DNA from 2 places in the Paenibacillus stellifer genome. Region 1 is predicted to be linked to the other one. Evidence: riboswitches for the same ligand, from Rfam matches in the RefSeq annotation. Region 1 holds a riboswitch; the other holds the start of a gene.
What was found. A riboswitch is a leader RNA that binds a small molecule or an ion and turns the genes downstream of it on or off. The one in region 1 is predicted to bind S-adenosylmethionine.
Positions count from the first base shown of each region.

Region 1 (6,279 bases):
TGCGCTGAGCCGGAATTTTGCCAGCCTCGCGGATGATCTGCAGAATTTGCTCGATATTGACCTTATGCGTAGCTCCGGCGGAGGATACGACATTCTCCTCGATCATCGTACTGCCGAAGTCGTTGCAGCCGTACTGCAGGGACAGCTTGCCGACCTCCGGTCCCATCGTTACCCAGGACGACTGGAAGTTCTTGATGTTGTCCAGAACAAGCCGGCTGATCGCAACGGTCTTGAGATATTCCTCCGGCGTCTGCCGGGACAGCTTCAGATTCGTATTGTCCGGCTGGAACGTCCAGGAGATGAAGGCCAGGAAGCCCTCGGAGTTATAGTTGTTCCCGATGCACTCGTCCTGCGCGTCACGGACGCGCAGCAGATGCAGGGCCCGTTCCTCCATGCTCTCGCCAAGTCCGATCACCATCGTTGCCGTCGTATTCATGCCAATCCGGTGCGCCGTCTTCATGACGTCCATCCAGTCATGCCAGGAGCCCTTCAGACGGCTGATTTTGCGGCGGGTGCGGTCGTCCAGAATCTCTGCGCCCCCTCCCGGCAGCGAATCGAGGCCGGCGGCGTGAATCTGCCGCAGCGTCTCTTCGAGCGTCAAGCCCGACAATTCTTTCATCTTCATGATCTCTGCCGGCGAGAACGAGTGCATCGTAATCCCCGGGAAGCGCTGCTTGATGCCTTTCAACAGATCCGTATAATAGCTGAACGGCAAATTTGGGTTGGTGCCGCCCTGCATCAGAATCTCGGTTCCATTCACAGCAATCGTCTCACGGATCTTCTCGAAGATCGTTTCATCCGGAAGCACATAGCCCTCCTCGGAGCCCGGTCTGCGGTAAAATGCGCAGAAGCGACAGTACACATCGCAAATATTCGTATAGTTGATATTCCGTCCGATTACAAAGGTCGCCACCGGCTCCGGATGCCAGCGTTTCATGATTACATCCGCGGCGGCGCCCATCTTCTCGATTTCATTGCTCTCAAACAGTCTGACCGTATCTTCAAGCCCCAGGCGTTCGCCCTGCAGCGCTTTGTTCAGAATGGCGTCAATCGCGCTCATCATATCTCCTCCTTTTACAGCCCAAGCCTAAACTCCAGCCTTCCTAACTTTTAATAAAATTTGCATGACAACGAATATGTCCGTGGAATCATGGTAACATATCCGTCCCTGCTTGAAAAATATCTTTTTTTCGCGACCGCTTCTCTTTCAGCTGTAGAAACCAAGGATATACGCCTGACGGCTCCCTTATTGACGACATGCATTTACCGGAAAAATACGCCGGATTTAAGCGCAAAGCTTAGGCATTGTTAGGTTTACAAAAAAACAGAAGCGTCAAATCGACGCTTCTCTTCAGTCCTATTGGCGGTCAGCCGCCCCCCTCACACGATTCGTGATGGCAGACACTCAGCGGACCAGTAGTTAACCTTCGAGGCCGGCTGCGGTCTCGATCTCCGCCCGGGCCGCTTCCAGGGCCTGATCGAGGTCGGAGATCAGGTCGTCAACATGCTCGACGCCGACCGAAAAGCGCAGCAGACGGTCGTCGACGCCGACCGCGTCGCGGATTTCAGCCGGGATATCCGCATGCGTCTGGATAGCCGGGTACGTCATCAGCGACTCAACGCCGCCGAGGCTCTCCGCGAAGGCGATCAGCTTGATATGGCGCAGAATCGGCTCCACATAAGCGGCATTCTTGACCTTGAAGGAGAAAATGCCGGTGTTGCCGCTCGATTGGCGGCGCTGGATCTCATAACCGGGATGATCCGAAAGCCCGGGATGATACACCTCCGCGATCGCCGGATGCTCCTTCAGATGGCGGGCGATGGCCAGCGCATTGCTCTCATGCCGCTCCATCCGCAGCGCCAGCGTCTTCATGCCTCTCATCAGCTGGTAGCTGTCGCTCGGGGACAGCACTGCGCCGATGGAGTTGTGCAAGATCGCCATCTCCTGCGACAGCGCCTCTCCCTTCGTCACGATCAGGCCGGCCAGCACATCGTTGTGTCCGCCAAGATATTTGGTGGCGCTGTGGATAATGATATCGGCGCCAAGCTCAAGCGGCCGCTGGAAGTATGGGGTGAGCAGCGTGTTGTCCACAATCGTCAGCAGGCCGTGGGGCTTGGCCCATGTACAGACCGCTTCGATATCCGTAATCATCATCAGCGGATTCGTCGGCGTCTCGATGAAGACGGCTTTCGTGTTCTCCCTGCGCACCGCTTCCAGCGCTTCAAGATCATTGGTATCCACATACGAAGCAGTGACTCCGAACCTTGACATAATCCGCTCCAGCATCCGGTATGTACCTCCGTACAGATCAAGGGAGACGATGAGATGATCGCCCTGGCTGAAGTAGGCGAAGATCGTCTGCAGAGCGGCCATGCCGGAGCTGCAAGCAAAAGCAACGTCGCCGGATTCCAGCTCGGCGGCTGCACACTCAAGTACCGAGCGCGTAGGGTTCTTGGTCCGGATATAATCGAAGCCGGTGCTCTGTCCCAGGCGCGGATGCCGGAACGCTGTGGATTGGTAGATCGGATAATTCACTGCGCCGGTGGCCGGATCCTCCTGGGAGCCGATTTGGGCGAGCCTGCTTTCAATTCTGAGCTTGTCGTTCATGGTTATTTCCTCCCGAATGTTCATGCGGGTCAGGCATCCCGACGTCAAAGACCCTCAGCCTGTCTGCATATGATGGTTTAGGTTATTGCCTAATTGAAGCCATTGCCAATTGCGGTTGTCAGATCATCGGTCCGATGTCGTAGGGTGTCTCCTGGTAGACGTAGTAATTCAGCCAGTTGGAGAACAGCAGGTTCGCGTGGGCCCGCCATACCGCCGGCGGCGTCCGGTTTGGATCGTCATTTGGAAAATAATGCTTCGGCAGCGCTATCTCCATCCCCTTGGCGATGTCCCGCTCGTACTCCCCTTTAAGTGAGAAGGGGTCGTACTCGGAATGCCCCGTTACGAAGATCTGGCGGCCGTCGCGCGTGGCGACCAAGTAGATGCCGGCTTCGTCCGATTCCGCCAAAATCTGCAGATCCGGAGAGTTCTCGATATCCTCGCGGGAGATATCCGTATGCCGGGAATGCGGCACATGGAACAGCTCATCAAAGCCGCGCAGCAGCTTCGTATTCGGCGCCAATACATTATGCGGGAACACTCCGAAGCATTTGTCGGGAAGTCCGATTTTGCGAACTCCGAAATGATAGTACAATCCCGCCTGGGCCGCCCAACATATATGCATCGTCGAGGTTACGTTATCCTTGCTCCACTCGAAGATGCGCTGCAATTCCTCCCAGTAGTTCACGTCCTCGAATTCCATCTGCTCCACCGGCGCGCCGGTAATAATCAATCCGTCCAGACGGCGGTCTGCAATTTCATCGAACGTTTTGTAGAAGCTCTTCAGATGCTCGGCTGAGGTATTCTTCGAGGTGTGGGTGCTCGGGTGAAGCAGCGTCACATCGACTTGAAGAGGCGAGTTGCCTACCAGACGCAGCAGTTGGGTCTCTGTCGTCTCTTTCGTCGGCATCAGATTCAGTATGGCAATCCGAAGGGGGCGTATATCCTGGTGAAAGGCCTGGCTTTCATCCATGACGAATATATTTTCCCCGGATAAAATCTCTTTGGCTGGCAGGCTGTCCGGAATCTTGATAGGCACTCTAGGTCACTCCTTCATCATGTTGACAAAATTTACAAAATAAAAACCTTTCCCGCACAAACGAGAAAGGTCATATGTATACACCTATGATTCTCTCTCATCTGCCAGAGTCACGCATTCCAGACAATTGCTGCTGGATACGTCTCTGCAAGAATTAGCACCGTGCGTTTACCGCCGGTTGCCGGGTTTCATCGGGCCAGTCCCTCCACCTGCTCTTGATAAGATCGGTTCATATTCAGTTCAAATTCTTATTATTCAATATAAGTGATGAACCTTATCTCGTCAAGTCCATATACTGGTGTTGCGGCTTCGAATATAACAACAATTTTGCTTGAAAGAGCCTACCTCCGGCGTTATACTGAACAAGGGTTTTGAGCAGGACTGACAGGTATCGACTTATTCTGAGAATACAAGAGGTGAGATGAAGAATGGAAGGCGACCCGAGTAAGCGGCACAATGCCGATCAGGAACAACCGTACAGGAGTAACATCAGCTTGCCGGCGGCGGGAGCGCTTCTTCTTCATGCCTTCGGAATTTAAGCGGCCTCTTTGTGTGCAGAACTGCCGGCCAAGCTGATGTCTTCCTTGTGCTTTCTTAAGCATATCCCTGGGCAAGATAGGGAAAGAAGGAGTGAATCAGATGAAAATCCGGCTGGTCAACGCAGGCGTATTTACGCCTGTAGACGATATTGAAGCAACCCTTGCTCCGCCGGCGGAAGGATTCTACTGGATCGACGCCGATGTGGATGATCTGGGACTGTTGCAACCCTTGTTCAATCTGCATGATCTGGCCGTGGAGGACTGCCTCAGCGATGAGGAACAACGGCCCAAAATCGAAATTTATGAATCCCATTATTTTATTGTGGTGAACAGCATCCGTTTTGACGACGAGGAGATTTTCCTCCGGGCGTTGAATATTTTCCTGGGACGGCACTTTATCATTACCGTCACGAAGCAGAAAATCCACGAGCTGCGCGCCGTGAAGCCGATTCTGTGGGAACAGGAAGTCAGCGAGCCCGACCGTTTCCTCTACCTGCTCATCGACCTTGTCGTGGACAATTATTTCGCCGTCGGCGACCGGATCGAAGCGCGGATCGAGAAGCTGGAAGAGGATATCCTGATGCATACCAAGAAGAGTCATCTTAGCGAAATCATCGGTCTGCGAAGCGAAATTCTGTGGCTGAAGAAGATGCTCGGCCCGCAGAAGGAAGTCGTCAACACCCTGAACAAAAAAGATCTCCGCCTGATCGACGATCAGCTGCAGAAATATTTTAGCGACATCTACGAGAACGCCGTGAAAATCTCCGAAACATTTGAAACCTACCGCGATCTGATGGGCAACTTGCGCGAAGCCTATCAGTCCAGTATCGCCAACCGGGCGAATGAAATCATGCGGGTGTTCACGGCGATTACGACGATATTCATGCCCCTCACCGTCATAACCGGCATCTACGGGATGAACTTCGAGAACATCCCCGAGATCCATACGAAATACGGCTACTACGGCGTTATCGGCGTTATGGTTGCGCTGGGCTGCGGGATGCTCTATATATTCCGCAAAAAAGAATGGCTGTAGTCCAAATACACATCATCCATTAGGAGAACGGCTGGGCCTCCCGCATTTTTGCGGGAGGCTTTTTGTTCGGTTGGCAACTGCCTCAATGATGGCTGTAACCTCCATGTTGAGCGTGACTCCGTAATGGCAGCAGGCTCCATGTTGACCCAAGCACCGTAATGGCCGCGGCTTCAATGACAGCCTACACTTCAAATAGCCGCAGCTCACCTCGTATACCTTGGCCCTTGTCCGGTTATGCTGGACGCCCTTTATCTCCGCCGGCCTTAGCTCCGCCTTCATGACGGTGTGCATCGTTCTCCTGGCGGAAGCGGATCCGGAGCAGCCGAAGGCGTTCATAATACGGCTCAAGCCCTCCGGCCGGGGCGAACTGCTCCCCGTATACCTTGTGCAGAACTGGCTTCAGCAGCAGATCGCCAAGCTCCCGGTACGCTTCCCAAGCGTTCTTCTGATCTTCAGGCGCCATCTCCGAGAGCTCCCGGTCGATCAGCGGATCGACTCTGTACCCTTCCTTGTCAAGCTCCTCGACGGTTTCCAGAACTTCCCGGCGGGTGCAGGCCCCGCGCTCCTTAAGCTCTTCCATGCCGAGGCCGTCAGCCATGCCCTGCAAGATCAGCCTCCGCAGCCTTAAACGGTCAAGCTGCTTCCGATATTTAATCTCCTTCTGCTTGTACAGCCAGGATACGTAGGCCTGTTCTTCAATCTTTCCCGCCACCCAGCTCAACGGAAATTCATGGCTTCGTTCGGCTGCCGAGGTAATGCCCAGAATCTCCTCGCCGTACTGAGCCGCCTTCGCATCGCCCACGCCGGGAATCTGCAGCAGCTCTTCCATCGTTCGCGGAAGGTAAGCACTGAGCAGCCGCAGCAGCCGGTTGCTTGCCAGCAAATACGGAGCCTTCCGTTCCGCCGACGACTGCCGTCTTCTCCAGGTGCACAGCTCCTCATGCACCGTCTCATTTCCGTACAGCTCGCTGTAATACTGTAGCTTCAACTGCTCCTGATTCCGGGCCGTCGCGTGCTCTTCTTCGTGAAAAGCTCCGTCGATAAGCGCCCGGTAGCCTTC
Region 1 is NZ_CP009286.1:1,939,234-1,945,512, reverse strand. Features, by position in the region: gene mqnC (cyclic dehypoxanthinyl futalosine synthase) at 1-1,060, opposite strand, end outside; gene PSTEL_RS08645 (aminotransferase class I/II-fold pyridoxal phosphate-dependent enzyme) at 1,421-2,608, opposite strand; gene metA (homoserine O-acetyltransferase MetA) at 2,727-3,644, opposite strand; SAM riboswitch class I at 3,739-3,869, opposite strand; gene corA (magnesium/cobalt transporter CorA) at 4,284-5,219, shown strand; gene PSTEL_RS08630 (HRDC domain-containing protein) at 5,452-6,279, opposite strand, start outside.

Region 2 (6,279 bases), 2.7 Mb from region 1:
TCTCGGCATGCGGAACCGGAGAAGCGCCGATAACGAGCGTAACCGGCTCGGCAGCGCTCGGAGCGGAAGAAGCTCCGGCGGAAGGTGCCGTAGAAGCGGAGGAACCGGAAGAAGCATTGTTGTCGCTGCCGCAGGCGGCGAGCATAACAACAAGCGTCAGGCTGAACAAGGTTAGCAGTACTTTTTTCATGATGAATCCCCCTCTAAAGTATGTGTGTACGGCGGCATCCTGCGGTTTCCCCAAACCACGGCGCCACCTCTTTGGCGAGAGTCCTTCCCTTGCGGGCCGGACATCACCGCCTCAATAAGGTATATGGTATAAATCCTTATTTACGTGTGAAATGCCGGACAAGCCGGTCGCCTGCCATCTGCAGCAGTTGCACCAGAACGACAAGCAGGATGATCGAGACGATCATGACTTCCTTCTCATACCGCTGATAGCCGTAGCGGATTGCCAAATCTCCCAGTCCGCCACCGCCGAACATCCCCGACATAGCGGTATAGGAGACCAGCGTTACGACGGTAATCGTCGCTCCCGCCAGAAGGCCAGGACGGGCTTCAGGCAGCAGAACACGCATAATGATCTGTCCGGTCGAGGCCCCCATTCCCTGAGCCGCCTCAATGACGCCGCGATCGACTTCACGCAGCGACGTCTCGACAAGACGCGCGAAGAACGGAGCAGCTCCAATGACAAGCGCCGGGATCATGCCGAGTACACCAATGGAAGTCCCGACCACCGCCCGGCTGAACGGAATCAGCGCAATGCCGAGAATAATGAACGGCACGGACCGGAGAATGTTGACGAGAAAGGAAATCACCGAATAAATAACTCGGGTCAGCTTGTTCTCGGATTTGCCCCACAAATACAGCATGATTCCGAGCGGCAAACCGAGAATTATGGTGAAAATGGTGGAGCTTCCAAGCATTTTCAAGGTATCAGCCGTTCCTGTAAGCATTTCGCTCCAGTCCACGGACGAAAAATCGAGTCCGAATATCATGCCAGCACCTCCACATCAAGCCCCTGAGCCGTCAGCTCAGCGATCGCTCTGCCGGTCGCCTCGCCATCTCCTTCAAAGCGCACGATTAGCTGGCCATATGGCACATCCTTGATCGTCGAGATCGTGCCTTGGAGAATCGCGAAATTCACACCGGCCTGTCCGGCCACGCGTGACAGCGTCGATTCGTAGGTCTTCTCCCCGAGGAAAGTGATCTTCACCGGAAGCGAGAAACTTCCCGTCTGCGCCAGCAGCGCCGCCTGCAGCGGGCCATCCCCCTGGGATTCGCTGCGGATGAATTCCTTCGTCACCTCATGCTTCGGCTTCAGGAACACATCGGTAACAAGTCCCTGTTCAACGATTCCGCCGTCGTGAATGACGGCTACGCGGTCGCAGATGCTCTGAATGACATGCATCTCATGCGTAATCAGAACGATCGTCAGATTGAAGCGCTTGTTAATATCCAGCAGCAGCCGGAGAATCGAGTCCGTTGTCTGCGGGTCCAGCGCCGAGGTCGCCTCGTCGCACAGCAGCACATCCGGATCGTTGGCCAGTGCCCGCGCGATTCCGACCCGCTGCTTCTGCCCGCCGGACAGCTGAGCGGGATACTTGTACCGGTGATCGGTCAGGCCTACGAGCTGGAGCAGCTCCGCCACCTTCCGGTCGATGCTCTCCTTCGGCGTGTGAACAAGCCGGAGCGGGAACGCAATATTGTCGTACACGGTGGCGGAGGACAGCAGATTGAAATGCTGATAGATCATGCCGATCTTGCGCCGCGACTCCTGCAGCTGGCTTTTGCCCAGCCGGGTCAGCTCCGTGCCGTCAACCCACACTTCCCCCTCAGTCGGACGCTCCAGCAGATTGATGCAGCGGATCAGCGTGCTTTTGCCGGCGCCGGAATGACCGATCACCCCGAAGATCTCGCCTTTCCCGATCTGCAGATCCACCTTCGATAGCGCGACCGCAGCCCGCGGGCCCTTTCCGTATACTTTGGTCAAACCCTTCAACTCTATCAAACGTACAGCCTCCCCTAGCCTTCCATTCTCTCAAGTCCTTGCCAGACTTCCCCTGCACATATCAAAAAAGGCCCCGGCGTTCTTCGCTGAACACAGGAGGCCTTCATCATTTATGCATAACGCCCTCTCATCTGCGCAAAGCCGTGAAACCTATCACGACCATGTAGGAATTAGCACCATGACATTGCCGATCTCAAAATGAAATTTGAAATTCGTCAACCGGTTGCCGGGCTTCATCGGGCCTGTCCCTCCGCCACTCTCGATAAGATATTTTATGAAATTTTCATTCCTTAGTATAAAATCCTTTACATGCTTTGTCAAAGATTTTTTAAAGGAAATAGTTGGTTTTATCTCGATTTTCCCAATCTCCGTTCCAGCAGTCTTCCGCTATATCCATATGCCTGCGACAGCGACCGGCACACCATCTCGATGCCAAGCCGCAAATCCTCCAGATGCTCATCCAGATCCTCAAGCCGGATGCGGTCATGCACCCCCTGGTGCAGCTGCCACAAATCGTCCTGAAGCTCGGAGTTCATGTAGTGGATTTCGGCGTTCCGCCGCTTCCGCAGCCGCTGCATCGGCTCCCTGTACCTGTCCTTGATCTCCTCGAGCCTTGCGCATAGATCACGATGGTCCTGATTGTTACGGAACTGCCGAAGCACCGTGAAATAGGAGAAGTGGGCCTTGATCCTGGCGGTGTTGAGGTCATACAGGGTATTGAGCACCGTGCCCAGCTTGTCCAGCAGGGAGAAGACGCGGATGAAGCCGTTCTTGTAAAAATAAACGTATCTTGCATACTCCCCCTGTTCGCTGACGTTCATCTCGTCCATATACCCCGCCTGGACCGACCGGCGAAAAAAAGCAGCGGCGAAATGACTCTGCTCCAGCTCGTCGAGGGAGGTCATGAGTCCGCGGGTCCAGAGCTCCACCCTCCGGTATCCTTGATCCCGGTCCGGATGGGCATTTATATCCTTGCGCAGCAGAGCGGCCAGTCTGGCCATGCTCTCCATCGCTTCTTTCAGCGCGCCTGAATTCTCGCGCGGCGGTTCACCCAGCAGGTTTCGCAGCAACTCCCGCCCCTCCTCTCACAACGTTATCGTTAAAGACGGATCAGCCTCTCAGTCCTCCGGGAAAATAATTCTTCCAGTTCCGGTCGACGAGTTCCACAATATCTTCTCTGGGGAACAGCTCATCCGGATAACCCGGCTTCATCCGGGCGTCGATGACGATCGGCAGGCTGTACCCGATATGGTGCTGTTGCAGCTTCGCCTCGGCATAAATATCGGTCGCCGGATTGAAGCGGGTGAAGACGGTCCACAGGAACGACACCTGTGTCCGCACCGTTTCGGTCGCGTTGTCGACCAGAATGACGAGCGGCCATTTCGTGTTCTTCTCGCTCAGAATGCCGGGAAGACGCTTCGCAAGCTCGGGATCTTCGGTGAACGAAGGCCCCGACACGACCAGACAGCCGCCGCAATAAGGCGCCGCATCCCCGATGCCGGGAATCAGGCCCTCGTCATAGCTGCGCGGCAGCTCGCGCTTCTTGTCGCCGACGCCCATAAGCACGCCCTTGCTGCCGTGGTTCATCCGCTTCCCGGTATAATCGAGCGTATCATGCGATGTGTTGTTGAAGATGAACAGATCGACCGCCGGATCGAACCGTTCCAGCACAGTCTCCAGCAGCAGCGGGAAATTCGCCAGATCAACCGGCTCATTCGTTAGAATCAGGAACTTGGTCAGAGACAGCTGGCCTTCGCCCAGAATCCGGAAGGCGGAGACGAGCGCTTCCCGGGAATAGCTCTCGCGCACGACGGCGGAAGCCAGCGTGTGGGAGCCGGATTCCGAGTACGCCCACAAGAATTTGACGGACGGCATCACGAGCGGATAGGCCGGCGACAGCAGACGCTGCAGGAAATCGCCGAGATAGTAATCCTCCTGGCGCGGCTTGCCAACAATGGTCGCCGGATAGATGGCGTCCTTCCGCCGCCACATGCGCTGCACCTGCAGGATCGGGAAATCATGCTGCAGGGAGTAGTAGCCGTAATGGTCGCCGAACGGGCCCTCCGGCCGCCGGACATGAGGCGGGACAAGCCCGCGGATCACGAATTCGGCTTCGGCCGGCATGCGGTGGCCGCCCATCGGGTCCTGCACCATCGGCAAGCGGCCGCCCATGACTAGGGAAGCCAGCAGCAGCTCCGGCATGCGCTCCGGAACGGGTGCGATAGCTGTCGCGATGAGTGCGGGCGGTCCGCCGATGAAGACGGAGACCGGGAGCGCCTCATTACGCTGCTCAGCCTCGAAATGGTGGAAGCCGCCGCCCTTGTGAATCTGCCAGTGAACACCGGTCGTCTGATCGTCATAGATCTGAATCCGGTACATGCCGAGGTTATGATCCTTCGGATTCGAAGGGCTCTCGGTATAGACCAGCGGCAGCGTCACGAACGGGCCGCCATCCTCCTGCCAGCTCGTTACCCGGGGCAGCCCCTTGAGTGGGTCCGTGCTTTGGCAGACGTTCAGGATGGGCGCCTCCCCCTGGGAGACGTTCTTGACCCCCACCTTCAGGAGATCAAACAGCATGCCCTTCTCCTTCCACACGCCGCTTACCGTCGGCGGAAGCAGTGTCTCCACAGCTCCCATCATCGCTTTCATCAGCGCCTCGGGACGCGGGCCGAAGGCCTGGTCCGTACGCCGCTCCGTGCCGAACAGATTCGTCACGACCGGGAACGGCGTACCCTTCACATTGGTGAACAGCAGGGCCGGTCCTTCTTCCTGAATGACCCGGCGGTGAATCTCCGCCAGCTCCAGATAAGGATCGACCGGCGCCTCGATGACCGCAAGGTCTTTGTCTTTCCGCAATTGCTCTATCCATTCACGCAAATTACGATATCCCAAAATAGTGTTCCTCCTTGAATCGACTCTATTCGATCCGTATACGAAAAGGCGGCCCGCTTCCGCGCTTTCATGCATCCGGCCGCCTTTCGTTTCCTATATGTTATGTTCTATTTCTCTTGTTCGGGCGGAATGACCGCCCGTGCCTGTCCTGCACTCTGTTCAGGCCGCGATTTCCGCTGACTGCCCGCCGCAGAGCCGGCGACACGGGGCCTTGACGCGGCTCCCGGACTGCCAAGCTGCCGGACGCGGACGCTCATATAGATCAGGATGCCGAAGAGTCCTGAACTGAACGCAGCGTAAGCTGGCGCACCGGACCGATACCACGCTTCATCGCCGAGCGCGAATACAGCGCTGCTCAGCACTTGCAGCGTGCCCAGAAGAACAGCGGCGATTCCGAGCTTCTTAAGCTCCGGATAGCCTGCGCCATGCTTCCAGAAGGCTAGATGCCCGAGCAGCGCGGTAAGGCCAAACAGCGCAAGCACCGCGAGCCGGTGCAGCAAGACGACGCCCGTTCCGCCCGCCAGCCTGGTTATGATAGCGCTGATATGTAACGGCCAGCTGCCCGAGACGGCTGTGCGCACATCCATGCGGCTGACGTAAACGCCCAGCCACATCACCAGGCAGGCGAAGACGGCGGTCGCCCACGTCAGATTCCGGAAGGCCGGGGGAATGCCCGGCTTGTCCTTATTTTGATCAAGAGCCGGGTCCCGGCCCGCTCCCAGCGCCAGCATCAGCGAGCCCGCGAACGACATCATCGTGAAGCCCAGCTGCAGCGGCATGACAGCGGCGGACCAGGACCAGACGGCCGCGAACACCGCCAGCACCGCCTGGATCAAGGCGAACAGCAGCGTAAAGCCGGCATAAATCCGAAGCTCATGGCGGAGTTTGATGTACAGTCGGAAGCCCAGCACCGAAGCCAGGGCGGCCAATCCGCTGAGCAGGAGATAGCTCCATTCGATCAGCTGTCCCAGCGTATGCGCCTGAGATAGCACCCCGCCATTGGGCGGCCATTCGCTGCCGCGTCCAAGCCCGTAGCCCGGCCCCATCACAAGAGCGCCGCCCATGAGAGCCATGAACATCAGAATACAAGTTATGTAGCCAAGCCGCCTATACGGTCTGCCGGACATCTCTCTCACCCACCGTTGTTGGGATTTTTATGGAATGGAGTCATGCCTCTCGGCTTGCTTGTTTAAGAAATTATGCGTTTCCATTATACCCTATCGGCACAGGTCCGGCATCTGACATTTACATAAGTTTTGAAGTAATAGGCCTTGGTTGTACAAAATCGCCGCCTTCCTGGGTAACCCGTCGAAAGCGGCGAATGGCGGTTATTTCTGAATGGTGTGGTGCACCTGATCGGCCCGGTCGAGGAAATC
Region 2 is NZ_CP009286.1:4,659,796-4,666,074, forward strand. Features, by position in the region: gene PSTEL_RS21485 (MetQ/NlpA family ABC transporter substrate-binding protein) at 1-190, opposite strand, end outside; gene PSTEL_RS21490 (methionine ABC transporter permease) at 327-995, opposite strand; gene PSTEL_RS21495 (methionine ABC transporter ATP-binding protein) at 995-2,011, opposite strand; SAM riboswitch class I at 2,136-2,280, opposite strand; gene PSTEL_RS21500 (Cthe_2314 family HEPN domain-containing protein) at 2,359-3,081, opposite strand; gene PSTEL_RS21505 (UbiD family decarboxylase) at 3,122-4,903, opposite strand; gene PSTEL_RS21510 (COX15/CtaA family protein) at 5,011-6,030, opposite strand; gene PSTEL_RS21515 (thioredoxin family protein) at 6,232-6,279, opposite strand, start outside.
Region 2: linked by a shared signal. The riboswitch ahead of PSTEL_RS21495 (methionine ABC transporter ATP-binding protein) and the one ahead of metA (homoserine O-acetyltransferase MetA) in region 1 are both predicted to bind S-adenosylmethionine.